3 regions of the Streptomyces sp. NPDC014764 genome follow, and region 2 is predicted to be linked to each of the others. Evidence: riboswitches for the same ligand, from Rfam matches in the RefSeq annotation. Region 2 holds a riboswitch; each other region holds the start of a gene.

The links. A riboswitch is a leader RNA that binds a small molecule or an ion and turns the genes downstream of it on or off. The one in region 2 is predicted to bind cyclic di-AMP.
Region 1: another riboswitch for cyclic di-AMP. It lies ahead of ACF1AG_RS25425 (transglycosylase SLT domain-containing protein); the one in region 2 lies ahead of ACF1AG_RS08555 (M23 family metallopeptidase).
Region 3: another riboswitch for cyclic di-AMP. It lies ahead of ACF1AG_RS19200 (C40 family peptidase); the one in region 2 lies ahead of ACF1AG_RS08555 (M23 family metallopeptidase).

Annotation. Positions count from the first base shown of each region.
Region 1 is NZ_JBIBXY010000012.1:161,220-171,163, forward strand. It holds gene ACF1AG_RS25395 (NADH-quinone oxidoreductase subunit M) at 1-511, shown strand, start outside; gene nuoN (NADH-quinone oxidoreductase subunit NuoN) at 508-2,160, shown strand; gene recQ (DNA helicase RecQ) at 2,349-4,334, shown strand; gene ACF1AG_RS25410 (M56 family metallopeptidase) at 4,474-5,412, opposite strand; gene fahA (fumarylacetoacetase) at 5,570-6,784, opposite strand; gene ACF1AG_RS25420 (HAD family hydrolase) at 7,049-7,921, shown strand; gene ACF1AG_RS25425 (transglycosylase SLT domain-containing protein) at 7,885-8,361, opposite strand; cyclic di-AMP (ydaO/yuaA leader) riboswitch at 8,367-8,535, opposite strand; gene ACF1AG_RS25430 (polyprenyl synthetase family protein) at 9,062-9,944, shown strand, end outside.
Region 2 is NZ_JBIBXY010000002.1:785,803-795,746, forward strand. It holds gene ACF1AG_RS08540 (GNAT family N-acetyltransferase) at 1-686, opposite strand, end outside; gene ACF1AG_RS08545 (HPr family phosphocarrier protein) at 863-1,144, shown strand; gene ACF1AG_RS08550 (GntR family transcriptional regulator) at 1,281-1,985, opposite strand; gene ACF1AG_RS08555 (M23 family metallopeptidase) at 2,186-2,959, opposite strand; cyclic di-AMP (ydaO/yuaA leader) riboswitch at 2,972-3,137, opposite strand; gene ACF1AG_RS08560 (pitrilysin family protein) at 3,339-4,727, opposite strand; gene ACF1AG_RS08565 (pitrilysin family protein) at 4,724-6,106, opposite strand; gene ACF1AG_RS08570 (DNA topoisomerase IV subunit A) at 6,662-9,115, shown strand; gene ACF1AG_RS08575 (CobW family GTP-binding protein) at 9,112-9,944, opposite strand, start outside.
Region 3 is NZ_JBIBXY010000007.1:96,533-104,842, forward strand. It holds gene bioD (dethiobiotin synthase) at 1-515, opposite strand, end outside; gene ACF1AG_RS19170 (adenosylmethionine--8-amino-7-oxononanoate transaminase) at 517-1,803, opposite strand; gene bioB (biotin synthase BioB) at 1,796-3,061, opposite strand; gene ACF1AG_RS19180 (8-amino-7-oxononanoate synthase) at 3,209-4,336, shown strand; gene ACF1AG_RS19185 (DUF397 domain-containing protein) at 4,425-4,649, opposite strand; gene ACF1AG_RS19190 (helix-turn-helix transcriptional regulator) at 4,659-5,519, opposite strand; gene ACF1AG_RS19195 (ATP-binding protein) at 5,732-6,220, shown strand; gene ACF1AG_RS19200 (C40 family peptidase) at 6,401-6,874, opposite strand; cyclic di-AMP (ydaO/yuaA leader) riboswitch at 6,878-7,087, opposite strand; gene ACF1AG_RS19205 (hypothetical protein) at 7,422-7,727, opposite strand; gene ACF1AG_RS19210 (ATP-dependent Clp protease proteolytic subunit) at 7,735-8,310, opposite strand, start outside.

The DNA of each region.
Region 1 (9,944 bases), on a different contig from region 2:
GCTCTACATGGTCAACCACGGCATCTCGACCGCCGTGCTCATGCTGATCGCCGGCTTCCTGATCTCCCGGCGCGGCTCGCGGCTCATCGCCGACTTCGGCGGTGTGCAGAAGGTCGCCCCGGTACTCGCCGGCACCTTCCTGATCGGCGGTCTCGCCACCCTCTCGCTGCCGGGCCTCGCGCCCTTCGTCAGTGAGTTCCTGGTGCTGGTCGGCACGTTCACCCGCTACCCGGTGATCGGCATCATCGCCACGTTCGGCATCGTGCTCGCCGCGCTCTACACCCTCGTCCTCTACCAGCGGACGATGACCGGCCCGGTGAAGCCCGAGGTCGCCGCGATGCCCGACCTCAGGGTGCGGGAGATCGCCGTGGTGGCGCCGCTGGTCGTGCTGCTGGTGTTCCTGGGCGTCTACCCGAAGCCCTTGACGGATGTCGTGAACCCGGCGGTGAAGCAGACCTTGTCCGACGTGGAGAAGAAAGACCCCCAGCCCGAGGTGGAGGCGGCCAAGTGAGCGCAACAGCAGCCGTCCACAGCCTGTGGACAACCGCGGCCGATCCGATCGCCAAGATCGACGCACCCAAGATCGAGTACGGGCAGCTCGCGCCCACACTGATCGTCGTCGGCGCGGCGCTCGTCGGGGTGCTGGTCGAGGCCTTCGTGCCGCGCAAGTCCCGCTACTACGCCCAGATGTTCGTCTCCGTGGTCGCGCTCGTCGCCGCGTTCGCCGCGGTCGTGGCGCTCGCCGCCGACGGGTACGCCACCACCAAGGCGGGCATCGCCGCCATGGGAGCGATCGCCGTCGACGGACCGGCGCTCTTCCTCCAGGGCACGATCCTGCTGACGGCGCTGGTGGGCCTGTTCACCTTCGCCGAGCGCCGGCTCGACCCGGAGGCGCACGGCAACCGCGTGGACTCCTTCGCCGCGCAGGCGGCGGCCGTCCCCGGCAGCGACAACGAGAAGCGGGCCGTCAAGGCCGGATTCACCACCACCGAGGTGTTCCCGCTGCTGCTCTTCGCGGTCGCGGGCATGCTGGTCTTCCCGGCGGCCAACGACCTGCTGACGCTGTTCGTGGCCCTGGAGGTCCTCTCCCTCCCGCTGTACCTGCTGTGCGCGCTGGCCCGCCGCAAGCGGCTGATGTCGCAGGAGGCCGCGGTCAAGTACTTCCTGCTCGGCGCGTTCGCCTCGGCGTTCATGCTGTTCGGCATCGCCCTGCTGTACGGCTACGCGGGCTCCATGTCGTACGCGACGATCGCGCAGGTCGTCGACGGCACCGTCCCGGAGGTCACCCCGGCGCTCGCGAACACCATGGGCAACGACGCGCTGCTGCTGATCGGCGCCGCGCTCCTGGTCATGGGCCTGCTGTTCAAGGTCGGCGCGGTGCCGTTCCACATGTGGACGCCCGACGTCTACCAGGGCGCGCCCACCCCGGTCACCGGCTTCATGGCGGCGGCCACCAAGGTCGCGGCGTTCGGCGCCCTGCTGCGCCTGCTGTACGTGGTGCTGCCGGGCCTGCGCTGGGACTGGCGGCCGGTCATGTGGGGCGTCGCCATCGTCACCATGCTGGCCGGCGCGATCGTGGCGATCACCCAGACCGACATCAAGCGCCTGCTGGCCTACTCGTCGATCGCGCACGCGGGCTTCATCCTCGCGGGTGTCATCGCGGCCACGCCGTCGGGCATCTCCTCGGTGCTGTTCTACCTGGCGGCCTACTCCTTCGTGACGATCGGCGCCTTCGCCGTGGTCACGCTGGTGCGGGACGCGGGCGGCGAGGCGACCCACCTGTCCCGCTGGGCGGGCCTGGGACGGCGCTCCCCGCTGGTCGCGGCGGTGTTCGCGGTGTTCCTGCTGGCCTTCGCGGGCATCCCGCTGACCTCCGGCTTCGCCGGGAAGTTCGCCGTGTTCAAGGCGGCGGCCGAGGGCGGGGCGGTCCCGCTGGTCGTGGTCGGTGTGATCTCGTCGGCGGTCGCGGCGTTCTTCTACATCCGCGTCATCGTGCTGATGTTCTTCAGCGAGCCGCGTCCGGAGGGCCCCACCGTGGCGGTGCCGTCGCCGCTGACGATGACCGCGATCGCGGTGGGTGTGGCGGTCACGGTGGTGCTCGGTGTGGCGCCGCAGTACTTCCTGGAGCTGGCCGGGGACGCGGGGGTGTTCGTGCGCTGACGCGTCCCGCCGCACGCACGACCGCGGCCCGGCACCCCCGCGCGGGGGCGCCGGGCCGCGGTCGTTCCCGGTCGCGATCCGCTCAGGGACGGAGCGTTCCGGGCGGGCCTGTGGACAACTCCGGGGCTGTCGGTCCGGACGCCTATGGTGGACGCAGTGGCCGAGGTACGGCGACGGGGGACGGGACGATGCACGGGACGGACGGTGTCGCCGGGATGGCAGTGACGGACAGTGAGGCGCTGGCTGCGCTGCACCGGGTCTTCGGCTACGAGAGCTTCCGCGGCGAGCAGGAAGCCGTCGTCGACCATGTGATCGCGGGCGGCGACGCGGTCGTGCTCATGCCGACCGGCGGCGGCAAGTCGCTCTGCTACCAGATCCCGGCCCTGGTCCGCCCCGGCACGGGCGTGGTCGTCTCCCCGCTGATCGCGCTGATGCAGGACCAGGTCGACGCGCTGCGGGCGCTCGGCGTGCGGGCCGGATTCATGAACTCCACGCAGGACTTCGACGAGCGGCGGACGGTCGAGGCGGAGTTCCTCGCCGGCGAGCTCGACCTGCTGTACCTGGCGCCGGAGCGGCTGCGCCTTGACAGCAGCCTGGACCTGCTGTCGCGCGGCAAGATCTCCGTGTTCGCCATCGACGAGGCGCACTGCGTCTCCCAGTGGGGACACGACTTCCGGCCCGACTACCTCACCTTGTCCGTGCTGGGGCAGCGGTGGCCGGACGTGCCCCGCATCGCCCTCACCGCGACCGCCACGGACGCCACGCACCGGGAGATCACCGAGCGGCTGGGCATGCCGGACGCCCGGCACTTCGTGGCCAGCTTCGACCGGCCCAACATCCAGTACCGGATCGTGCCGAAGGCCGACCCGCGCAAGCAGCTCCTCGCCTTCCTGCGCGAGGAGCACGCGGGGGACGCGGGCATCGTGTACTGCCTCTCGCGCAACTCGGTGGAGAAGACCGCCGAGTTCCTCTCGAAGAACGGCGTCGAGGCCGTGCCCTACCACGCGGGGCTCGACGCGGGGACGCGCCAGGCGCACCAGGCGCGGTTCCTGCGCGAGGAGGGCCTGGTCGTGGTGGCGACCATCGCCTTCGGGATGGGCATCGACAAGCCGGACGTCCGCTTCGTCGCCCACCTCGACCTGCCCAAGTCGGTCGAGGGCTATTACCAGGAGACGGGCCGCGCGGGCCGGGACGGCCTGCCGTCCACGGCGTGGATGGCGTACGGGCTGAACGACGTCATCCAGCAGCGCAAGCTGATCCAGTCCGGCGAGGGCGACGAGGCGTTCCGGCGGCGGGCCAACCAGCACCTGGACGCGATGCTCGCCCTGTGCGAGACCGTGCGCTGCCGCCGCGGGCAGCTCCTCGCCTACTTCGGCCAGGAGCCGTCCGGGGAGAACTGCGGCAACTGCGACACCTGCCTCGCCCCGCCGGAGACCTGGGACGGCACGGTGGCGGCGCAGAAGGTGCTGTCCACGGTGGTGCGGCTCCAGCGGGAGCGCGGGCAGAAGTTCGGCGCGGTGCAGATCGTGGACATCCTGCTGGGCCGCCGAACAGCGAAGGTGATCCAGTTCGACCACGACCAGCTGTCCGTGTTCGGCATCGGCGAGGAGCTGAGCGAGGCTCAGTGGCGCGGCGTCGTCCGCCAGTTGCTGGCGCAAGGGCTGCTGGCGGTCGAGGGCGACTACGGCACGCTGGTGCTCACCGAGGCCAGCGGGTCGGTGTTGCGGCGTGAGCGTGAGGTGCCGCTGCGCAAGGAGCCCGAGAAGCCGGCCACGTCCCGTTCGGGCGGCGGGGCGGGCCGCGACCGCAAGGCGAAGGCGGCGGCGGCCGAGCTGCCGGAGACGCTCCAGCCGGCGTTCGAGGCACTCCGCGCCTGGCGCGCCGAGACGGCCAGGGAGCAGGGCGTCCCGGCGTACGTGATCTTCCACGACGCCACGCTGCGGGAGATCGTCACGGTCTGGCCCACCTCGGTGGAGCAGCTCGGCGGGATCAGCGGCGTGGGCGAGAAGAAGCGGGCGACGTACGGGGAGGGAGTCGTGGAGGTCCTGGCGGGTCTGTCGGCACCGGGATCCGCACCGGGATCCGCACCGGCGTCCGCGCCGGACGCCGCCGCGCCCGAGGATCCCGGAGCCGGCCCTGACGACTGGCCCGACGAGGAGCCGGACTGGTCCTGAGCAGCGTGGCCGTCCGGCCGCCCGTGACCATCCGGTCACCCTGGTCGTCCGGCCGCCGTGGTCATCCGGCGGCCGCCCCGGGCTGCCCGGCCCGGGGCGCCAGGCCGGCGGGTGCCGACCGCGCAGGCGGGAGCGTCGGTTAGGGCAGCGCCGTCAGCCCCGGTGCGAACGTGATCAGCAGGGGGACCAGCGGCACCAGCGACGCCGCCGCCGTCGTCAGGGCGCGGTGGCGGCGGCCCAGCCGAGGTGGCGGCTCCAGCAGGCGGTCGACGCGCTCGCCGAGCAGCCGGTGGCTGGAGGAGCAGGACAGCACGCCCCGGTGCTGGTTCAGCTCGATCAGCGCCAGCGCGGTGGTCAGGTGCCCGCAGCGCCGGGAGGCCGTGTCGTCGGCGGACAGCTCCACCAGCCGGTGCGTCTGCTCGCAGAAGTGGGCGAAGAGCGGGACCCGCGGGAAGCCCGCCGCCAGCGCCGCCGACAGGTGCAGCAGCCAGTCGTGGCGGGCCCGGGCGTGACCGCGCTCGTGTGTGAGGACCGCGTCGAGCTGATGGTCCGTGAGCCGCCGCAGTGCACCGGTCGTGACGATCAGCTGGGGCGGGCTGCCCGGCATCCACCAGGCGTCCGGGTACTCCTCCTCCAGCACCAGCAGCGGCCCTCGCTCCTGGGGAAGCCCCGCCGGGAGGTCGGGCGCGCGGTCCCGCAGGTGTGCGAGGGCGCCGGCGCGACGGCGGCGGGCCTCGGCCAGTTCGCGGGCGAGCATCGCCGTGGTCCAGGCGGCGCCGCAGGCCAGCAGCACGGTGAGGACGGTCGTCCACGGCGAGGCGTGCGACAGGTCGTAGGCGGCGGTCACGGCGGGCGGCGCGGGCGCGAACAACTGCGCGCGGACGGTGCCGAAGACGGCGGCGGCGCCCAGCGCCAGGGCGGTCAGACAGCACAGCAGCACGGTGGCCACCAGGCACTGCCACACCCACAGGGCGACGACCGGCTCCCGTTCCGGCCACTTCGCGCGGGTCAGCAGGCGGGGGACGGGCACGGCGGCGGTCACGGCGACCACGCTCAGCAGGAGCAGGCAGTACGTCATGCCATGGGCTCCGGATCCTGTCGGAAGAAGCGGCTCGGGGGCGTGCGGCGGTGCGGTGCGCCAGGCACGGAGGACGAACGCACCGCCCGACGCCAAGTATGACGGCGAAGGGCGGTGCGAGTCAGCGTGGTTGTGCGCCTCGGTGGGGCCGGAGGGATCAGGACGCGGGGACCACCCGTCCCGTCACCTCGCCGAGGCCCACCCGCACCCCGTCCGGCCCGGGCGCCCAGGCGGACAGCGTCACCACGTCGCCGTCCTCAAGGAACGCCCGCTTGCCGTCGGGAAGTTCGAGTGGGTCACGGCCGTTCCAGGTCAGCTCCAGCAGAGAGCCGCGCTCCCGCTCGGTGGGGCCGCTGACCGTGCCGGAGCCGTAGAGGTCGCCGGTGCGCAGGGAGGCGCCGTTCACCGTCATGTGGGCGAGCTGCTGGGCGGCCGTCCAGTACATGGTGGAGAAGGGGCACTCGGAGACGTCGTGACCGTTGATCGTCACGGTGATGCGCAGGTCGTAGCCGCCGGGCTCCTCACCGGAGTCGTCCAGGTACGGCAGCAGGCCGTGGGTGCGCTCGGGCGGGGCGACGCGGGCCTCGTCCAGGGCGTCCAGCGGGGTGATCCACGCCGACACCGAGGTGGCGAAGGACTTGCCGAGGAACGGGCCGAGGGGCACGTACTCCCAGGCCTGGACGTCGCGGGCGGACCAGTCGTTGAGCAGGCACAGGCCGAAGACGTGGTCGCGGTAGGCGCTCAGCGGCACGGGCCGGCCCTGCTCGGAGGGGACGCCGACGACGAAGCCGACCTCGGCCTCGATGTCGAGCCGCACGGACGGGCCGAAGACCGGGGCGGTGTCGGTGGGCGCCTTGCGCTGCCCGGAGGGGCGCACGACGTCGGTGCCGGACACCACGATGGTGCCGGAGCGGCCGTGGTAACCGATCGGCAGGTGTTTCCAGTTGGGGGTCAGGGAGTCGGCCGCGTCGGGGCGGAAGATCTGCCCGACGTTCCGCGCGTGGTTCTCCGAGGCGTAGAAGTCGACGTAGTCCGCGACCTCGAACGGCAGATGGAGGGTCACCTCGGAGAGCGGGTGGAAGAAGGGCTCGACGGTCTCCCGGTGCGCCGGGACCGTCACCCACGCGGTGAGTGCGCGGCGCACGTCCGACCAGGCGGTGCGGCCCGCCGCCAGCAGCGGGTTGAGGGTGGGGCGGGCGAGCAGGGAGGCGTAGGGGGAGCCCAGGGCGTGCGCCGCCGCGCCGGCGTCGAGGACGTGGTCGCCCAGCCGGACGCCCACGGTGCGCTCCGCCGAACCGGGGAGCGAGAAGACGCCGTACGGCAGGTTGTGCGGGCCGAAGGGGTCGCCCTCGGGGACATCGAAGGGGGGCATCGGGTGCTGCCTCGCTTTCGTGTGCGCGGGTGGGCCACGTGTCCGTGGCCGTGCCACACGTTACGGGGTCGCGTCCCGGTGGGCTTCTGTAATAGGGGACGACTCCCGGAGCCGGGGCGCGGTGGAGCGCACCGTGTTCCGGTCAAAAGGGAAAACAGGTCTCAACCGGTCGCGTATCGGCGGCACAAGAAGGCAAAACGCACCCAATGCGCGGGCATACGGGCGCGGTGAATCGGACGGTCCTCTTGTCCGTATTCTCTGATCATGGCCGCACCCACCGATCGTTCTCTCATCGCCACCGACCTGGACGGGACGCTGCTGCGTGGTGACGACACCCTCTCCGACCGCTCCCTCGCCGCCCTCGCCCGGGCGGAGCGGGCCGGTGTCCGGCACCTCGTGGTGACCGGCCGGCCGGCCCCCAGGGTGCGGTCGCTGCTCGACGACCTCGGCTGCACGGGGCTCGCGGTGTGCGGACAGGGTGCGCAGGTCTACGACGCCGCCGCGCAGCGGATGCTGTGGTCGGTCCGGCTGGACCGGGAGCTGGCGGAGACCGCGCTCGGCAAGATCGAGGCCGAGGTGGGGGAGGTGTACGCCGCGGTCGACCAGGACGGGGTCGACGGGCTGACGCTGATCGAGCCGGGCTACCGGATGCCGCACCCGAAGCTGCCGTCGGTGCGGGTGGAGCGGCGCGACGACCTGTGGGAGCGGCCGATCAGCAAGGTGCTGCTGCGCCACCCGGGCCTGTCGGACGACGCGCTGGCGGCGGCGGCCCGGTCCGTGGTCGGCTCGCTGGCCACGGTCACCATGTCGGGGCCGGGCACGGTGGAGCTCCAGCCGTGCGGGGTCACCAAGGCGACCGGTCTCGCGCTGGCCGCCGAGCATCTGGGGCTGCGCCCCGAGGACACGGTCGCCTTCGGGGACATGCCGAACGACGTCCCCATGTTCCGGTGGGCGGGTCACGGCGTCGCCATGGCCAACGCGCACCCCGAGCTGAAGGCGGTGGCCGACGAGGTCACCCTGTCGAACGAGGACGACGGCGTGGCCGTCGTCCTCGAGCGACTGTTCGGGAAGACGGCCGGTCTCGGCCGTCAGAGGTCGGCTCAGTACGCGCCGAAGACGTTGTCGATCGAGCCGTAGCGGTCGGCGGCGTAGTTGCAGGCCGCGGCGATGTTGGCGACCGGGTCGAACGGGTCGAAGGCGGTGCCGGGCACGTGGTACGCCTGGAAGGTCGGGTCGATGACCTGGAGCAGGCCCTTCGACGGGGTGCCCATGGCGGCGTTGGAGTCCCACAGGTTGATGGCGGCCGGGTTGCCGGACGACTCCCGCATGATGTTGCGGTGGATGGAGTCGTAGGAGCCGGGGATGCCGTTCTGCGCCATGACGTCCATCGCCTCGCGGATCCAGCCGTCGAGGTTGTCCGGGTACGCGGTCGTGGAGGCGGCGGTCGTGGCCTGGGCCGAGGGGGCCGCGGAGGCGCTGGTGGCGCCGAACAGCGGCAGCGCGACCACGGCGACGCCGGTGCCGGCGACGGCGAGGGTGCGGACGAGGCGGCGGCGTGACGAAGCGATGACGGGCATGTCTGGGTTCCTCTCCTACGCCTGCGAGGTGAGCTGTCGGGTTCGGGCGGGAGAGTGCCCGGCCGTGCCCCTGCGGGCATGGCTTCACCCCGAGCCGTCCCGGCGCGGTGTCCGGTACGGCGACTTACCTGGGTCCCCCGCTCCTGCCGTGCGTGAGTTGGTCGTCGGGTGTGATGCGGGTGGCGGCAGGACTCGGCGTCCACCCGGCAGGCCCGGAACGTATGCGAGAGCACATGTCGGGAACAAGTGCGACGATCACGCAAGGCCCCGTTTGATCTTGAGATGGGTGGTTTTGCGTGCTTGATCCTTTGCTGTCGCCAACCGTCAACTCCATTGTGTGGAGCGGCCTGACGGGCGTGTGCGAGGGTGTCCCGGAGGCCGTCCGGCGCGTGACTCACCTCACGGGACGGCGGCCGTGGGTGCATTTGCCGCCAAGAGGAATTCGCCCATCAATGACGGCAAATCGGACTGCGGGGTGATGCAGGATGGTCCACGGGTCGCTGTGTCCGGGAAACCGAGGTATGTCCGTTGTTATCAGCCGATCAAAAACACTCCGCTTCTGATCCCGTATCGCCCTGCTTGTGACCCCGGGCCCTGGCGGTGATCGAAACCTGACCGGATACGCTGACTCGAGTGGTGGCAGCGACCTATCGACAAACCGTGTAACCGCCAGCAGACACCAGCAGACAGGAGACCCCTCGTGACCGTCGTCGGGCCGTTCGGGCTGAGCGTGCGGGACCAGGCTCTGGAAGCCGATGTCCAGGCCGGATTGACGGCTGTCGAGGAAGGGCTGCTCGAGGCCACCAAGAGCGCGGTGCCGTTCATCACGGAGGCCGCCCAGCACCTGGTGCGGGCCGGCGGCAAGCGGTTCCGCCCGCTGCTCGTCATGCTCGCCGCCCGGTTCGGCGACCCCTACGCGCCCGGCGTCGTGCCGTCGGCCGTCGTGGTGGAGCTCACCCACCTGGCCACGCTGTACCACGACGACGTGATGGACGAGGCCGAGGTGCGGCGCGGGGTCGCGAGCGCGAACACCCGCTGGGGCAACTCGGTCGCCGTGCTCACCGGCGACTTCCTCTTCGCCCGCGCCTCGCACATCCTGGCCGACCTCGGCCCGGAGGCCGTGCGGGTGCAGGCCGAGGCGTTCGAGCGGCTGGTCACCGGCCAGATCCTGGAGACCGCGGGCCCGCAGGACGGCCGCGACCCGGTCGACCACTACCTGGACGTGCTCGGCGGCAAGACCGGCTCCCTGGTCGCCGTCTCCTGCCGGTTCGGCGCGATGATGTCCGGCGCCGACGAGACCGTCGTCGACGTCCTCACCCAGTACGGCGAGCGGCTCGGCGTCGCCTTCCAGCTCGCCGACGACGTCCTCGACATCGCCTCCGACTCCCACGAGTCCGGCAAGACCCCCGGCACCGACCTGCGCGAGGGCATCGCCACCCTCCCCGTGCTGCGGCTGCGCGAGCGGGCGGCCCGGCTCGGCCTCGCCGAGGACCTCGCCCTGTGCGAGCTGCTCGACTCCGACCTCACCGACGACGCCCGGCACGCCGAGGCGCTGCGTCTGCTGCGCGCCCACCCCGCGCTCG
Region 2 (9,944 bases):
CCCACGCCGCCGGGGGTGCGGCCGGTGCCGATGACGGCGACCGCGCCGGGCGCGAGGAGCCGCTGCACGGAGCGGGCCTCCGCACGCTGTTCGCGCGCGTGCTGCACGGCCAGGGAGCGGTCGGTGGGTTCGAGGCCGAACTCCAGGCGGACGACGCCGTCCTCGAAGCTGCGCTTCTGGGTGTACCCGGCGTCGGTGAACACCTTGATCATCTTGGTGTTGGCGGGCAGCACCTCGGCGGCGAACCGGCGGATGCCGCGCTCACGCGCGACCGCGGCGATGTGTTCCAGGAGGGCGGAGGCGACGCCCCGGCCCTGGTGGGCGTCCTGCACCAGGAAGGCGACCTCGGCCTCGTCGGCCTCCGCGCCGGTGGCGGGCCGCCCGCCGGCGCCGATGCGGTCGTAGCGCACGGTGCCGATGAAGTCGTCCCCGACGGTCGCCGCGAGCCCGACCCGGTCGACGAAGTCGTGGTGGGTGAAGCGGTGCACGTCCTTGGCCGACAGCCGCGGGTAGGGCGCGAAGAAGCGGTAGTACTTCGACTCGTCGGACACCTGCTCGTAGAAGCTGACCAGGCGCTCCGCGTCGTCGGCGGTGATGGGGCGGATGCGCGCGGTGCCGCCGTCGCGCAGCACCACGTCGGCCTCCCAGTGGGCGGGGTACTCGTGGCGGTCCGACGAGGTCTGCATGGGCCCCAGAGTACGGCTCGCGTCCGGCGGCGGCGCGAGGCAGTCTGTGGTGGACGACCGCCGGGCCGAGGCCGCGGCCCGGCAGTCGTGGAGGCCGTCCCGGACGCCGCTCCGGGCACGCGCCACGATATGGAAGACTGGTCTAGACAACCCTGAACAGCGAAGGGCAGCAACACATGGCTGAGCGCCGCGTCAACGTCGGCTGGGCCGAGGGTCTCCACGCCCGCCCCGCCTCCATCTTCGTCCGAGCCGCCACGGCCGCAGGCGTCCCCGTGACGATCGCCAAGGCCGGGGGCACCCCCGTCAACGCGGCCTCGATGCTGGCCGTCCTGGGCCTGGGCGCCCAGGGCGGTGAAGAGATCGTCCTCGCCTCCGACGCCGAGGGTGCGGACGCCGCCCTCGACCGTCTGGCGAAGCTGGTCGCCGAGGGTCTCGAGGAACTCCCCGAGACCGTCTGAACCAGAATTCCGCACGCGAAGGCCGTGCGACACGGAAAGGCCCGCCCGGATCACCGGGCGGGCCTTTCCCATTCCCATTTCGGGGCAGCAGAAATAGCCCCCGCCATTTACGCCCTCTTTGTATACGGGACCCGTGTTAATGGCGCAGGCTCGGCATGTTTACGGGATGTTGCGAGTTCCTCACACGGTCCGTGCGGACGGCTCGCTCGGCGCCGGAGCCGAACCGCAGCCGGTGTCCGGCCTTCGCCTGCTCGGTGTGCAGCGCCGTGAGCGACCGCGCCCGCTCGCCGTCGCCGCGCGCCACGGCGTCCACGATCGCGCCGTGCTCCGCCCAGTACGCGACCGGGTCGGGCGGTCCGTCGACCGCGTACATCCAGGCGATCTTGTGCCTGACCTGGGTCAGCATCGACGTCAGCGCCGGGCTGCCTGAGGCCTGGGCGAGCGTCTCGTGGAACCAGCCGCCCAGGGAGCGCAGGTCGTCGCTGTTGCCCTGACGTGCGCGTTCCTGTCCCAGCCTGACCAGGCCGCGCAGCACCTTGAGATGGGCGTCGGTGCGCCTCTGGGCCGCCCGGGAGGCGCCCAGGGGCTCAAGGAGCTGGCGCATCTCCAGCAGGTCGGCGGCCTCCTGCTCGGTGGGCTCGGCCACGCACGCGCCCGCGTGCCGCCGGGTCACCACGAACCCCTCGGCCTCCAGGGTGCGCAGCGCCTCCCGGACCGGAACGCGGGAGACCCCGTAGCGGCGGGCGAGCAGTTCCTCGGTGAGCCGGGCCCCGCGCTCGTAGACACCGGCGACGATGTCGTCCCGGATCGCCGTGCACACCGAGTGCGCGGGAATACGCATGACCGACCTCCGGCTTAATCCCCGTGAAACGTCGACGATTGACGTCCGTTCGTGACTCTATTGCAATCGACGACAATTTCCGACGGGGGACCGGAATCCATACATAATTTTTGGACAGGCGGCGCCCGCGCGGAAGGGTTCGAAAACGGCGAAAGCCCCGGCTCGTGGGAGCCGGGGCCCGGAAGGCGGGAGGGTGCGCCTCAGATGTTCACGCCGTGCGACCGGAGGTAGGAGACCGGGTCGAGGTCGGAGCCGTACTCGGCGGACATGCGCGCCTCGAAGTGCAGGTGGGCGCCGGTGACGTTCCCGGTGGCGCCGGACAGGCCGATCTGCTGGCCGGCGGTGACCTCCTGCCCCGCCGACACGGAGACGGACGACAGGTGCGCGTACTGGGTGTACGTGCCGTCGTGCATCTTGATGACGACCTGGTTGCCGTACGCGCCGCCCCAGCCGGCCTCGACGACCGTGCCGACGCCGACGGACTGGACGGGGGTGCCGCCGGCCGCATGGAAGTCGATCCCGGTGTGGCTGCCGGACGACCAGATGGCGCCGCCGCTCTGGTACGCGGTCGACACGTACGAGCCGGGGATCGGGGAGACGAAGGTGTTGAGACGCTTGCGCTCCGCCTCACGCGCGGCGCGCTCCTTCTCGGCGCGGGCCTTCTGGGCCTCCTCGACGGCGCGCTCGCGGGCCGCCTCCTCGGCGGCCTTGCGCGCGGCCTCCTGGGCCGCCACGCGGGCGGCCTCGTGCTGGGCGGCGGCCTGGGCGTCGACGCGGTCGGCGACCACGTCGCCGAGGGTGACGACAGGGGTGAGACCGGTCTGCGCCGCGGCCGGTTCGGCGGCGAGCGCGGGGGCCGCGAGGGAGCCGACGACGCCGGTGCCCGCGAGGGCCGCGACGCCCGCGGCGCGGGCGGTGCCGCGCTGGACGCGGCTGGGACGACGGTGCTTCCCGGTGGCGCGGGTGAACGCCATGTACAAGCTGGTCCTTTCCTTCCCTCTCGCCTACCGGGTTAGCTGACGGGTTCGGAGCAGGAAGGTCTCCTACGGACCCCCTCGCGACACGCGCGGGCGTCCGATTCACCCCAGGGACTTCGTGTGGGTCCCCGGCTCCCCTGGCTCGCGCCGTACGGGGACTCGGCGATGGCTGTCCGGTGCCGCGGATGCGGCGCACTGCCCGACGAACAGCCCGCACGAAACTAAGCGGGACATCTCGCAATCCTCAAACGAATCCCGGGTTTTGTAGCGCATCCCACAGGGCAGACGGGCAACCTCCGCCCCAATTCGGGCATAAGGGAGCCCCGGTGACGTACCCGTCACCGGGGCTCCCCCGCGCGTGCGTCCCGCCGCGGTTCTACTCGGCCGTGACGACGGTGACTTCGCCGATCCCGAGCGCCTCCACGGGCGCCTTGATCTGCGCCGCGTCACCCACGAGCACGGTCACCAGACGGTCCACCGGGAAGGCGTTCACGACGGCCGCCGTGGCCTCCACGGTGCCGGTCGCGGCCAACTGCCGGTACAGGTCGGCCTGGTAGTGGTCCGGCAGGTGCTGCTCGACCTGGTCGGCCAGGGTGCTCGCGACGGCAGCGGCGGTCTCGTACTTGAGGGGCGCCACGCCCACCAGGTTCTGCACGGCGACGTCGCGCTCCTCGTCGGTGAGGCCCTCGGCGGCCAGCCTGCGCAGCACGGTCCACAGGTCGTCCAGCGCGGGGCCGGTGTTGGGGGTGTCGACCGAGCCGCTGATGGCCAGCATCGACGCGCCCGTGCCGTCGGGGGCCGAGCGCAGTACCTGGCCGAACGCCCGTACGCCGTAGGTGTATCCCTTCTCCTCACGCAGGACACGGTCCAGACGGGAGGTCAGGGTGCCGCCGAGGCAGTACGTGCCGAGCACCTGGGCGGGCCACACGCGGTCATGGCGGTCCGGGCCGGTGCGGCCGAGCAGCAACTGCGTCTGCACGGCGCCGGGCCGGTCCACGACGACCACGCGGCCGGTGTCGTCCGCGACCACGGGCGGGACGGGCCGCGGCTGCGCCTGGGAGCCGGTCCAGGCGCCCAGGGTGTCGGCGAGCAGCGCGTCCAGGTCGACGCCGGTGAGGTCGCCGACCACCACGGCGGTCGCCGTGGCCGGGCGGACGTGCTTCTCGTAGAAGCCGCGCACGGCCGCGGAGTCGATGCGCGCGACGGTCTCCTCGGTGCCCTGGCGGGGGCGGGACATGCGCGCGCTCGCCGGGAACAGCTCCTTGGCGAGCTCCTTCGCGGCGCGGCGCGACGGGTTCGCCAGCTCGTGCGGGATCTCGTCGAGGCGGTTGCGGACCAGCCGCTCGATCTCGCTGTCGGCGAAGGCGGGGGCGCGCAGGGCGTCGGCGACCAGCCCGAGCCCCTTGGCGAGCCGCGAGGCGGGCACCTCCAGGCTGAGGCGGACGCCGGGGTGGTCGGCGTGCGCGTCGAGGGTGGCGCCGCAGCGCTCCAGCTCGGCGGCGAACTCCTCGGCGGAATGCTTGTCGGTGCCCTCGGAGAAGGCGCGCGCCATGATCGTGGCGACGCCGTCCAGGTCCTCCGGCTCCGCGTCCAGGGGGGCGCCGAGGACCACCTCGACGGCGACGACCTGCTGGCCGGGGCGGTGGCAGCGCAGCACCGTCAGGCCGTTGTCGAGGGCGCCGCGCTCGGGGGCCGGGAAGGCCCAGGGCCTGGCCTCGCCCGCCTGCGGCCGGGGGTGGAACTCCATCGTGGCGAGCTCGGTCACTTCGCCGCCTCCTCGTTCTCGTCGGTGCCGGCTGCGGCGGCTTCGTCGGCTGCGTCGGCTTCGTCACCGGCCGCCGGGGCGACGGGCTCGTAGACGAGCACGGCGCGGTTGTCCGGCCGCAGGCGCGCCTTGGCGACCTCCTGGACCTCCTCGGCCGTCACCTCCAGGACCCGGCTCACGGCGGTCAGGGCGAGCTGCGGGTCGCCGAACAGCACGGCGTAGCGGCACAGTTCGTCGGCGCGGCCGGCGACCGTGCCGAGCCGGTCGAGCCACTCGCGCTCCAGCTGGGCCTGGGCGCGCTCCATCTCCTCGGCGGTGGGGCCCTCCTCGGCGAACCGGGCGAGCTCCTCGTCGATGGCGGCCTCGATCACGGGCACCTCGACGTCGCCGGACGTCTTGACGTCCAGCCAGCCGAGGGACGGCGCCCCGGCCAGCCGCAGCAGGCCGAACCCGGCCGCGACGGCCGTGCGGTCACGTCGCACCAGGCGGTTGTAGATGCGCGAGGACTCGCCGCCGCCGAGGACGGTGAGCGCCAGGTCGGCCGCGTCGGCCGCGCGCGTGCCGTCCTCCGGGAGCCGGTAGGCGGCCATCAGCGCCCGCGCCGGGACCTCCTCCTCGACGACCTCGCGCAGCTCCCCGCCCATGACGTCCGGCAGCGAGCCGTCGCGCGGAGCGGGCTTGCCGTCGTGGGACGGGATGGAGCCGAAGTACTTCTCGATCCAGGCGAGCGTCTGCTCGGGGTCGATGTCGCCGACCACGGACAGCACCGCGTTGTTCGGCGCGTAATAGGTGCGGAAGAACTGACGGGCGTCCTCCAGGGTCGCCGCGTCCAGGTCCGCCATCGACCCGATCGGGGTGTGGTGGTAGGGGTGGCCCTCCGGGTAGGCGAGGGCGGTGAGCTTCTCGAAAGCCGTGCCGTAGGGGACGTTGTCGTAGCGCTGACGGCGCTCGTTCTTCACGACGTCCCGCTGGTTCTCCATGGACTCCTCGTCCAGGGCGGTCAGCAGGGAGCCCATGCGGTCGGCCTCCAGCCAGAGGGCGAGCTCCAGCTGGTGCGCGGGCATGGTCTCGAAGTAGTTGGTCCGCTCGAAGCTGGTGGTGCCGTTGAGCGAGCCGCCGGCGCCCTGCACCAGCTCGAAGTGACCGTTGCCCTTCACCTGGGCGGACCCCTGGAACATCAGGTGCTCGAAAAGGTGAGCCAGGCCGGTACGGCCCTTGACCTCGTGCCGTGAGCCCACGTCGTACCAGAGGCACACCGCCGCGACCGGGGTCAGGTGGTCCTCGGAGAGCACCACGCGCAGGCCGTTGGCCAGGCGGTGCTCGGTCGCTGTCAGGCCCCCGGAGCCTGCCTGGGCTGTGGCCGTGTGACCCATGGGCATGTACGTCCCTTCGATCGCGGAGGCGGTCGTCGTCGACACCGCCGTTTCTGCCGGTCCTGCCACTGTATGCAAGCGTGCGGACAGCCGGTGGAGTTCCCGGACCGGGCCGCTACGCCGAGAGCGAGAACCTGGTGGGGCCGGTGGTGCGGGGCGTGCGAGGAGTGAGAGAAGCGCACGGCGCGTGACGGGGGTGTGCGCCGGGTCGCTTCCTGGGATGCGCCGTCGTGCGCCTTCGGGGTGCGGGCGGGTGGGGGTGTGCGCCGGGGCGGACCGAAGGCGGGCGGGTCGCACTCACCCGGGGCCGTGCCGGCCACGGGGGCGCCGCCTCCCCCGAGGGGTCGGTGCGGTCCGCGGGCGGCCCCGCCGAGGTGTCGGTGCGGTCCTCGGGGCGACCCCGCGGAGTGACCGGCGACGGAGCCGCGTAGCCTGCTCGCGCCGCCGTACCGCGCCGAACCGGGCGGCAGGACCCGGGTCCTGGTCCCGCCCTGTCAGTGCGAAGGTCCACAATGGTCCGCGTCAGATCCCGTCCCACGCTTCAGCAAGGAGCCGGCAGCGATGGCCCGCCGCAGCACGAAGACCCCGCCGCCCGACGACCCGTACGAGGAGAAGATCCTCGACATCGACGTCGTCGACGAGATGCAGGGCTCCTTCCTCGAGTACGCGTACTCGGTCATCTACTCCCGCGCCCTGCCCGACGCGCGTGACGGTCTCAAGCCGGTGCACCGCCGCATCGTCTACCAGATGAACGAGATGGGCCTGCGCCCCGAGCGCGGCTACGTCAAGTGCGCGCGCGTGGTGGGCGAGGTGATGGGAAAGCTGCACCCGCACGGCGACGCGTCGATCTACGACGCCCTCGTCCGCATGGCGCAGCCGTTCTCCATGCGCCTGCCCCTGGTGGACGGCCACGGCAACTTCGGCTCGCTGGGCAACGACGACCCGCCGGCCGCGATGCGGTACACCGAGTGCCGCATGGCCGAGGCCACGAGCCTGATGACCGAGTCCATCGACGAGGACACGGTCGACTTCGCGCCCAACTACGACGGCCAGGAGCAGGAACCGGTCGCCCTGCCCGCCGCGTTCCCCAACCTCCTGGTGAACGGCGCCTCGGGCATCGCCGTCGGCATGGCCACCAACATGCCGCCGCACAACCTGCGTGAGGTCGTCGCCGCCGCACGGCACCTGATCCGGCACCCGAACGCCGACCTCGACGCCCTGATGAAGCACGTCCCGGGCCCCGACCTGCCCACGGGCGGCCGGATCGTCGGCCTCAACGGCGTCCGGGACGCGTACGAGACCGGCCGCGGCACGTTCAAGATCCGCGCCACGGTGACCGTCGAGGACGTGACGGCGCGCCGCAAGGGCCTCGTCGTCACCGAGCTGCCGTTCACGGTCGGCCCGGAGAAGGTGATCGCCAAAATCAAGGACCTGGTGGGCTCCAAGAAGCTCCAGGGGATCGCCGACGTCAAGGACCTCACCGACCGCGAGCACGGCCTGCGCCTCGTCATCGAGATCAAGAACGGTTTCGTGCCGGAGGCCGTGCTGGAGCAGCTGTACAAGCTGACGCCGATGGAGGAGTCCTTCGGCATCAACAACGTGGCGCTGGTGGACGGCCAGCCCCTCACCCTCGGCCTCAAGGAGCTGCTCGAGGTCTACCTCGACCACCGCTTCACCGTGGTGCGCCGCCGCTCGGAGTTCCGCCGCAGCAAGAAGCGCGACCGGCTGCACCTGGTCGAGGGCCTGCTCACGGCGCTGCTCGACATCGACGAGGTCATCCGCCTGATCCGCTCCAGCGAGAACTCGGCGCAGGCCAAGCAGCGGCTCATCGAGCACTTCTCGCTGAGCGACGTCCAGACGCAGTACATCCTGGACACCCCGCTGCGCCGCCTCACCAAGTACGACCGGATCGAGCTGGAGGCCGAGAAGGACCGGCTGAACGCGGAGATCGAGGAGCTGACCCGGATCCTCGACTCGGACGCGGAGCTGCGCAAGCTGGTCTCGTCCGAACTGGCAGCGGTGGCGAAGAAGTTCGGCAACGACCGGCGCACGATGCTGCTGGAGTCGGCCGGCGCCCCGGCCGCGGTGCCGCTTCAGGTGGCGGACACCCCGTGCCGCGTGCTCCTGTCGTCCACGGGACTGCTGGCACGCACCGCCGACGACCGGCCGCTCGCCGACACCTCCGGCGGCAAGCGCGTCAAGCACGACGTGATCCTCTCGGCCGTCCCGGCTACCGCGCGCGGCGAGATCGGCGTGATCACCTCGGCGGGCCGGCTGCTCCGGGTCAATGTGATCGACCTGCCCCAGCTGCCCGAGTCGATGCCGGTGCCGAACCTGTCGGGCGGTGCGCCGCTGGCGGAGTTCGTGTCCCTGGAGGACGACGAGCAGGTGGTGTGCCTGACCACGCTCGACGAGTCCTCGCCGGGCCTGGCAATCGGCACCCAGCAGGGTGTGGTCAAGCGTGTGGTGCCCGACTACCCCTCCAACAAGGAGGAGCTGGAGGTCATCACCCTCAAGGAGGGCGACCGGATCGTCGGCGCGACCGAACTGCGCACGGGTGAGGAGGACCTCGTCTTCATCACCGACGACGCGCAGTTGCTGCGCTTCCCGGCCTCCATCGTGCGTCCGCAGGGACGTCCGGCGGGCGGCATGACGGGCATCAAGCTCGGCGAGGACGCGAAGGTCATCAGCTTCACGGCGGTCGACCCGGCGGCGGACGCCGTGGTGTTCACCGTCGCGGGCTCGCGCGGCACGCTGGACGACTCCGTCCAGACGACGGCCAAGCTGACCCCGTTCGACCAGTACCCACGCAAGGGCCGGGCCACCGGCGGCGTGCGCTGCCAGCGGTTCCTGAAGGGCGAGGACTGCCTGTCCCTGGCCTGGGCGGGCCCCGTCCCGGCGCGCGCGGCGCAGAAGAACGGCACGGCGGTGGACCTCCCGGAGATCGACCCGCGCCGCGACGGTTCGGGCGTGTCCCTGGGCAGGACGGTCGCCGTCGTGGCGGGGCCGGTCTAGGCCCCGGGGTCCTCGGTCTCCTGGACGTAGCGCAGGACGCCCCACATGCCGGCCTCGTCGTCGGTGTGCGGGGCGCCGTCGCTCACACAGCCCTCCAGCTCGGCGCGCAGGGCGGCGGTGTCGAAACCGGTCCCGATCAGCACGAGCTGCGTCGCCCGCGCGGCGCCGGCCGGCCACGGTTCCGGGTAGAAGCGCAGGAAGCGGCCGACGGAGTGCACGGCGTACCGGTTGCGCACGTCGTAGGGGCCGAAGTCGACGTATCCCTTGATGCGGTACAGCCCGGCGGGCCTGCTGTCGAGGAAGGCGACGAGGCGCCGGGGGTCGAGCGGACGCTCGGACACGAAGGAGAGCGTGTCGTAACCGGCGTGCAGATGGGGGTGGGCTTCGTGCTCCCGGCCGTCCCGGTAGAGGTCGTCGAAGGACAGCTGCCCGATGCGCTCCTCGCTCGGCCGGCAGTCGAAGAGGAACTCGGGGTCGACCCGGCCGTGCGTGGCGGGCACCACGGCCGCGCGGTCGACGAGGTCCCTGACCGTCTTCAGCACGGGCTCCGGGTCGTCCACCCGGTCGATCTTGTTCACGACCGCTAGGTCGGCGAGCGCCAGATGCCGGTCGATGCCGGGGTGCGCGGCCCGGGTCTCGTCGAACTCGGCGGCGTCGACGACCTCGACGAGGCCGCCGTACACGATGTTCGGCAACTCGCTGGCGAGCACCATGCGAACGAGCTCCTGCGGTTCGGCCAGGCCGCTCGCCTCGATGACGACGACGTCGATACCGGCGGAGGGGCGGGCGAGCCGCTCGAGGTACTCGTCGAGCTCACTGGCGTCGACGG
Region 3 (8,310 bases), on a different contig from region 2:
CAGCTCCCGATCACCACGCCCACCGGGTGCACACCGCGCCCGCGCAGTTCTCGCACCGTCAGCTCCGTGGCGTTGAGGGTGCCGAGCCCGGCGGACGCGACCACCAGCACCGGCGCGCGCAGCAGCCCCGCCGCGTCCGCGAGCGTCCCGCCGGCCGCGTCGAACCGCACCAGCAGGCCGCCCGCGCCCTCCACCAGCACCATGCCGTGCTCGGTGGCCAGCTTGGCGGCCCGTTCGGCGATCTCGTGCGGATGCACGGGCGCACGCCCGGCCCGGCGGGCCGCCGTGGCCGGGGCCAGCGGCTCCGGGTAGCGGGCCAGTTCGGCCGACGTGACCGCCCCGGCGAGCCGCACGACCTCCGCCGCGTCTCCCGGCTCGTCCGGTCCGACCCCCGTCTGCGCGGCCTTCAGCACCGCCACCGAACGGCCGCCCGCCAGCGCCGTCGCGGCGACCGCGGCCGTCACCACCGTCTTGCCGACCTCGGTGTTCGTGCCCGTCACCACCAGCACCGGCATGTCATCCCTCCTTCGCCGCCGCGCACACCGCGCGTGTGATCCGTGCGACGTCCGCGTCGCCCGTGACGTACGGCGGCATCGTGTACACCAGGTCGCGGAACGGGCGCAGCCACACGCCCTCGCGCACGGCCGCCCGGGTGGCCGCGGCCATGTCGACGTCGTGGTCGAGCTGGACGACCCCGATCGCCCCCAGCACGCGTACCTCCCGCACCCCGGGCAGCTCGGCCGCCTCGGCCAGCCCTTCACGCAGCCCGGACTCGATCCGCTTGACCTCCGCGCGCCAGTCCTGCCCGAGCAGCAGCTCCACGGAGGCGCACGCCACGGCCGCCGCGAGAGGGTTGCCCATGAACGTCGGGCCGTGCGCCAGCACCGGCACCTCGCCGCGCGAGATGCCCTCGGCAACCCGTGAGGTGCACAGCGTCGCCGCCATCGTGAGGTAACCGCCGGTCAGCGCCTTGCCCACGCACATCACGTCCGGTGACACCGCCGCGTGCTCCGCCGCGAACAGCGCGCCCGTGCGCCCGAACCCGGTCGCGATCTCGTCGAAGACCAGCAGCACGTCGTGCGCGTCGCACGCCTCCCGCAGCACCCGCAGATACGCGGGGGAGTGGAACCGCATACCGCCCGCGCCCTGCACCACGGGCTCCACGATCACCGCGGCCAGCTCGTGCGCGTGCCGCCCGATCAGCTCCCGCAGATGCTCGGCGTACTCCTCCTCGTACTGGCCGGGCGGGGCGTCGGCGAACACCTGGCGCGGCAGTACCCCGGACCACAGGTCGTGCATCCCGCCGTCGGGGTCGCACACCGACATCGGGTGCCAGGTGTCGCCGTGGTACCCGCCCCGCCAGGTCAGCAGCCGCCGCTTCTCCGGCCGGCCCAGCGAACGCCAGTACTGCAGGCACATCTTGACCGCGACCTCGACCGACACCGACCCGGAGTCGGCCAGGAACACGTGCTCCAGACCGTCCGGTGACGTGTCGACAAGGAGCTTCGCCAGCCGTACGGCGGGCTCGTGCGTGAGCCCGCCGAACATCACGTGACTCATCCGGCCGAGCTGGTCGCGCGCGGCCTCGTTGAGCACCGGGTGGTTGTAGCCGTGGATCGCCGACCACCAGGACGACATGCCGTCGACCAGGTCGCCCGACCCGTCGGCGAGCGTCAGCCGGACCCCGCTCGCCGAGGCGACGACGAGCGGTTCCTGACGCCCCGGCATGGGCCCGTACGGATGCCACACATGCCGCCGGTCGAGCTCCAGCAGGGCGGCGACGGACGCGTCGGGCTCAGGCATTGGGCGCGAGGTCCGTTCCGGCGCCCCGACGGCGCACGGCCACCAGGTCGGGACGCGGCTCGTCGGCGGTGGCGGCGGGCGCAGGCGCGGAGACGGGGGCCGTCCCGCAGACGCCGCCGCCCTCGTGCGAACCGCAGCCGCCGCCCTCGTGGGACCCGCAGCCGGCCTCGGCGCCTTCGTGGGACCCGCACGCCCCGCCGCCCGCGTGGGACCCGCACGCCCCGCCGCCCGCGTGGGACCCGCAGCCGCCGCCTGTCCGGTGCTCGGGCAGGGTGACCTCCCCGGCGCCCTCCACCTCGAAGCCGGCGTCCGCGATCATCTCCAGGTCCGCCTTGCCGGCCTGGCCCTCGCTGGTGAGGTAGTCGCCCAGGAAGACGGAGTTGGCCAGGTGCAGTGCGAGCGGCTGCATCGTGCGCAGATGCACCTCGCGGCCGCCGGCGATCCGCACCTCGACGTCCGGGCAGACGAACCGCACCATCGCCAGGATGCGCAGGCAGCGCTGCGGCGTCAGGTTCCACTCCTTGGCGAGCGGGGTGCCCTCGAACGGGATCAGGAAGTTGACCGGCACCGAGTCCGGGTCCAGCTCACGCAGCGAGAACACCACGTCGACCAGGTCCTCGTCGGTCTCGCCCATGCCCGCGATCAGCCCGGAACAGGCGGAAAGGCCGGCCGAGTGCGCCTTGCGCACCGTGTCGACCCGGTCGGCGTAGGTGTGCGTGGTCGTGATGTCGCCGTACGTCGACTCGGACGTGTTGAGGTTGTGGTTGTAGGCGTCCGCACCCGCCTCGCGCAGCCGCTCCGCCTGGCCGTCGGAGAGCAGACCCAGACAGGCGCACACCTCGACGTCCTCGTGTCGCTCCTTGATCGCCTTGATGGTGTCGGACACCCGGTCCACGTCCCGGTCCGTGGGGCCGCGGCCGCTCGCCACCAGGCACACCCGCTTCGCGCCCCCGGCGAGTCCCGCGGCGGCGGCCTGGGACGCCTCGTCCGGCTTCAGCCAGGTGTACTTGAGGATCTCGGCCTTCGAGCCGAGCCGCTGGGAGCAGTAGGAGCAGTCCTCCGGGCACAGCCCGGACTTGAGGTTGACCAGATAGTTGAGTTTCACCCGGCGGCCGAACCAGTGCCTGCGCACCTTCCCGGCCGCCGCCACCACGTCGAGCAGCTCGTCGTCGGTCGTCGCGAGGACGGCCAGCGCCTCGGCCCGTGTCGGCGTCTCGCGCCGAAGCCCCTTGTCCACCAGCGTGTTCAGCAGGTCCATGGGAGCCGATCCTGTCGTAAGGGGCCCGTCCGGGCCAAGGAGACTTCGGACAACAGAGCCGTCCGGCGGTGTGGGTATCACCACACCGTGTGCCGGGCGGTCTGCCGCTAATGTCTGTGCATTGCCTACAAATTCCGCGGAGGACCGATGGCGTTCGGCTGGATCGACGAGCAGGCGGAACTGCGCCGCAGGGCCGGGCTCATCCGCACCCTGCGTCCCCGGCCGGCCGACACGCCGCTGCTCGACCTGGCGAGCAACGACTACCTGGGCCTCGCCCGCCACCCCGAGGTCACCGAGGGGGCCGCGCGGGCGGCCCGTACCTGGGGCGGCGGCGCGACCGGATCCCGGCTGGTCACCGGCACCACCGAGCTGCACACCGAACTCGAACGCGAACTGGCCGACTTCTGCGGCTTCGAAGCGGCCCTGGTCTTCTCCTCCGGCTACGCGGCCAACCTCGCCGCCGTCACCGCCCTCGCCCCGCACGGCTCGCTGGTCGTCTCCGACGCGGGCAACCACGCCTCGCTGATCGACGGCTGCCGGCTGGCCCGGGGTACGACCCAGGTGGTCGCGCACCGCGACCCGGACGCCGTACGCAAGGCGCTGGACGGCTACGAGGGACCCGCGGTGGCGGTGTCGGACACGGTGTTCTCGGTGGACGGCGACGCGGCCCCGCTGGCCGCGCTGGCCGAGACGTGCCGGGAGCACGGCGCGGGTCTGGTGCTCGACGACGCGCACGGGCTCGGCGTGCTGGGCGACGGCGGCCGGGGCGCACCGGACGCGGCGGGCATCGCGGGCGACGAGGACGTCGTGGTGACGGTGACGCTGTCCAAGTCGCTCGGCAGCCAGGGCGGTGCGGTGCTGGGCCCGGCGCGGGTGATCGGCCATCTGGTCAACGCGGCGCGGACGTTCATCTTCGACACCGGTCTGGCCCCCGCGGCGGCGGGCGCGGCCCTGGCGGCTCTGCGGCTGCTGCGGCGCGAACCCGGACGTGCGGCGCGCGCGGGCGAGGTCGCGCGTGAGCTGCACGCCCGGCTGACGGCCGCGGGCCTGGAAGCGGTGCGTCCGGACGCCGCGGTCGTCTCCGTGCGCGCTCCGTCCCCGGAGCAGGCCGTGCGTTGGGCGGCCGACTGCCGGACGGCCGGTCTGTCCGTGGGCTGCTTCCGTCCTCCTTCCGTGCCCGACGGCATCTCACGGCTCAGACTGACCGCCCGGGCGGACCTGTCCGGGGCGGAGATCGAACGCGCTGTACGGGTGATCGGCGAAACGCGGCCATGAGTCGGCGGGGCACGGCCGTGTGTCGCGCGAGGAACGGATGGTCGGTGGGACGACGGGACTCGTCCCGTTCATGGACGGGGACGCCGGATCAGTGGACCGCCGTCAAGAAGCGGGCCCAGGCGTCGGGCGAGAAGAGCAGCGCGGGCCCGTCCGGGGCCTTGCTGTCGCGCACTGCGAGCAGTCCGGCCGACGGGCCGGCGGACGGCCGGGCCGTCTCCACGCAGTTGTTCGCCCCCGTGCTGTAGCTGCTGCGCAGCCACCGCACTTCGTGCAGGGCGAGGCTGGAAGGGATGGTCCGAGGCGGTGCAGGCATCGTGCCTCCTTACGCGCCGGCCGCTGCGCCGGCGATGAATTCCGACGATTCCTCGGGAGAGAGGGCGTGGCTCGCCAGTGCCTCGAAGGCCTCCGAGTACGCCCGGAGGTCTTCTTTCCGTTCCAGGTAGTGACTAGTCGTCAAGTGGTCGTGCACCACCACATCCAGGTCAGATGTGCGCGGAAATGAAAAGATGACGAAGGGACCCGTCACGCCGATGTGCGCGCCCGCGCTGAACGGCAGGACCTGCAACCGCACCTGTGGCAGCCGGGACGCCTCGACCAGCCGGTCCAGCTGACGCGCCATCACCTCGGGTCCGCCCACCTCCCGGCGCAGCACGGCCTCGTCCAGCACCGCCCACAGCTTCAGCGGCGGCTCGGCGCGCAGCACGTCCTGCCGGGCCAGCCGCACCTCCACGAGTGCGTCGAGCCTCTCCTCCGACGCGCCCTCCAGGGCCGCCTCCGTCACCGCCCGTGCGTACTCGGGCGTCTGCAGCAGTCCCGGGACCACCGTGGTCTCCAGGGTGCGCATCGCGCCGGCCTGCGACTCCAGACTGATGAAGTCCCGGTACGTCGGGGGCAGTACACCACGGTACGCGTGCCACCAGTGGTGCCGTCCGTCGCCGTCGCCGGTGCCCGACAGCACCAGCAGCAACTCCCGCAACTGCGGGTCGTCCACGCCGTAGACGTCGAGGAGTAACCGTACGTCGGCCGGTTTCGTGCCGCTCGTGCCCGTCTCGATCCGGCTCACCTTCGACTGGTGCCAGCCCGCCAGCCGGGCCGCGTCGCCGCTCGTGAGTCCGGCCGCGGTGCGCAGCGCGCGCAGTTCGGCGCCCAGTTTCCTGCGGCGCACCGCGGGACCGTGCTGCATGGGCCTCTCCTTACTCCTTCCGGGCCGCCCGGATACGGTCTCCCGTCGCAGAGTTCACCGCTTTGAGCGACAGATATATGCATATCTTGGTGGATCGCCGCGCGGCACCCTGCGGTGATGGCAGTCTGGCGACGAAGCACCAGTGCGGGACCGTACTCGAACCAGCCGCTCCGTGTCGGACTGCGGTCCCGTGGGAAAGGGACGACGTCGCCATGGCAGATCACCTGGAAGCATCCGTCACTCTGCCGAGCGATCCAGCCTCGGTCTCCGCCGCGCGGGCCCATGTGGCCGGTGCGCTGGCGGAATGGGGGCTGCCACCGGACGCCGAACTCTGCGACACCGTCCGGCTGATCGTCTCCGAGCTGGCGACCAACGCGGTGCAGCACACCTTCGGCCAGTCGCCCACGTTCACGGTGGACGTCGTCCTGGTCCGCGACGAGCGGGTGCACATCGGGGTGACGGACGGCCACCCGCGGTTCCCCAAGCGGCTTCCCGCGGCGGTCCAGCAGGACAACGGGCGCGGTCTGGTCATCATCCGCTGGCTCACCGCGGAGTGCGGCGGCCGGCTGAGAATCCGGCCCACCCGTGAGGGAGGCAAGACGGTCGCCGTCGAACTCCCGTGGCCCGGCGCCGCCACCGTCCGGCCCGTCACCGCCCAGCCCGCGGAGACGGTCGCCGTAGCGTCGCAGCAGGAGCCGTGACGTCGCGTCACGGTCCGTACGGGCGTCGGAGGCCGTGACGGACGGCGTGCGGGGCCCGGGGCGGTCGTCGTCCTGAGGGCGACCCCGCCGGGCCCCTGCGGGACGCCACGCGGGCCAGGGCCCGCATGGCCGGTCGCGGCCCGGCAGCGGCGCTCCCGCGGGCGCCACCGCCCCCGCCCGTCACTTCACGCGGCCGTACCAGACGCTGTTGGTCCAGATCTTCTGCAGCCGCACCACGTCGCCGGTCTTCGGGGCGTGCCAGATCTTGTTCTTCCCGGCGTAGATACCGACGTGGTACACGTAGTTGCCCGAGTGGAAGAAGACCAGGTCCCCGGCCTTACGGCTGCTCTTGGAGATGTGGCGCGTCTTGTTGTACTGCTGCGCGGCCGTGCGGGGGAGCTTCTTCCCCGCCTTCTTGAACGAGTACAGCGTCAGGCCCGAGCAGTCGAACCGGTTCGGTCCGGTCGCCCCCCACGCGTACGGCGCCCCCTTCTTGGACGCCGCGACCTTCAGGGCCTTGCTGCCCACGGTCGCCGCGGCGGCCTCCCCGGCCGCTCCTGGTACCACGATCGAGCCGCCGACGGCGGCGAGGGTGAGGGCCGAGGCCGTGCCGGCCCGGGCCATGAGAGACGGGACACGATTGAGCGCACTCATGCGCAACCCTTCGTCAGCCGCCTGTGAAGGATGACCTGTCGGATTCGGGCTGGCGAAGTAGCCCGGCCGCTGACGCGGCTTCACCCCAAGGGCTGCTCGGGACGCGCACTGTGCGCGTACCGGCGACCCGTCGTGCTTGGGTCCTCCACTCCTGCCGATCCACTCCTGTCGACCGGTCATCCGTGCGGCGGCAGGACTCGGCGTCCGCCCGGATCGCCCCGCCGCGGCGGCGGGGTCTTGTCGTCAGTCAGGGATCTTGACCCATGGCGCGAGCGATTTCCCAACGGAACGGGTGGTTTGTGTTGTTACTCACCACTCACCCGTTCGGGTGGACAGCTGTCCGTTCGAGTCGCCGTCAAGAGGGCGTGTGAGGCCAGGACCAGGGGTGGGACGGTCAATTCCGCCCCTCGGCGGGCGCGGGTGCGCAAGTTCGACGGCATGAAAAAAGGAGGTTCGTCTACGCCGGACGGGGGTAAGCCGTTCGGTCCGTTTCAACTCGTCGCGGGGTGTGCCGTCGAGCGGGCCCTTCGCGCCGGGCCCGCTCACGTCAACGCCCCGTCTGCGGCGGCAGCGTGACCCTGGCCGTGCGCCGCTCGCCGTCCAGCACCCGCAGGGCGCGTGCCAGGGTCGCGGCGTGCAGCTCGCTCTCGCCACGCCGGTGCATCAGGGTCAGCGCGTCGCGCAGCGCGACCGCCTTGCCCACCAGCGCCTGGGCCGCGCGCAGGCTCCGATAGGTGTCGCCGCCCTGGGCCGGGTTGACCCGGCCGAGCAGGTCGACGACCTCCAGGTAACGGTCGATCAGCTCGGCCTCCGCCCGGGTCAGCGCGGGCAGCGGCGGCAGTTCGGGCAGCATCGTCTGCTCACCTCCCGCCGGTCGCCGTACGGGCACTGCGGTGGTGCGGCACGATCCGGTCGGCGATGCCGTGGTCCACGGCGGCCTGCGCGTCCAGGACGAGGTCCCGCTCCAGGTCGGCCCGCACCCGGTCCACGGGCCGGCCGGTGTGCCGGGCCAGCATCTCCTCCGTACGCACCCTGATCCGGGCCAGCTCGTCGGCCCGGACCGCCAGGTCGCTCGCGCTGCCCTCCACCGGCTCGTGAAGGGCGGGCTGACGGAGCACCAGCCGGGAGCCGGGCAGGACGTACCGCTTCCCCGGCGTGCCGGCGGCCAGCAGCAGCACCGCCGTCCCCTCCGCGCGGCCCAGGCAGACCGTCTCGACGTCACAGGTGACGTACGTCAGGACGTCGTACAACGCGGACATGGCGTGGAAGGGGCCGCCGGAGGAGTTCACGTACAGCGAGATGTCGCGGTTCGGGGCGTGGTGCTCGAGGTGCATGAGCCGGGCCGTCACGTCGTTCACCGCGGTCTCGTCGATCCGCGTGCCCAGGACGACGATCCGCTCCTCCAGCAGCCGGTCGTACGGGTCGGAGGTCCGGTG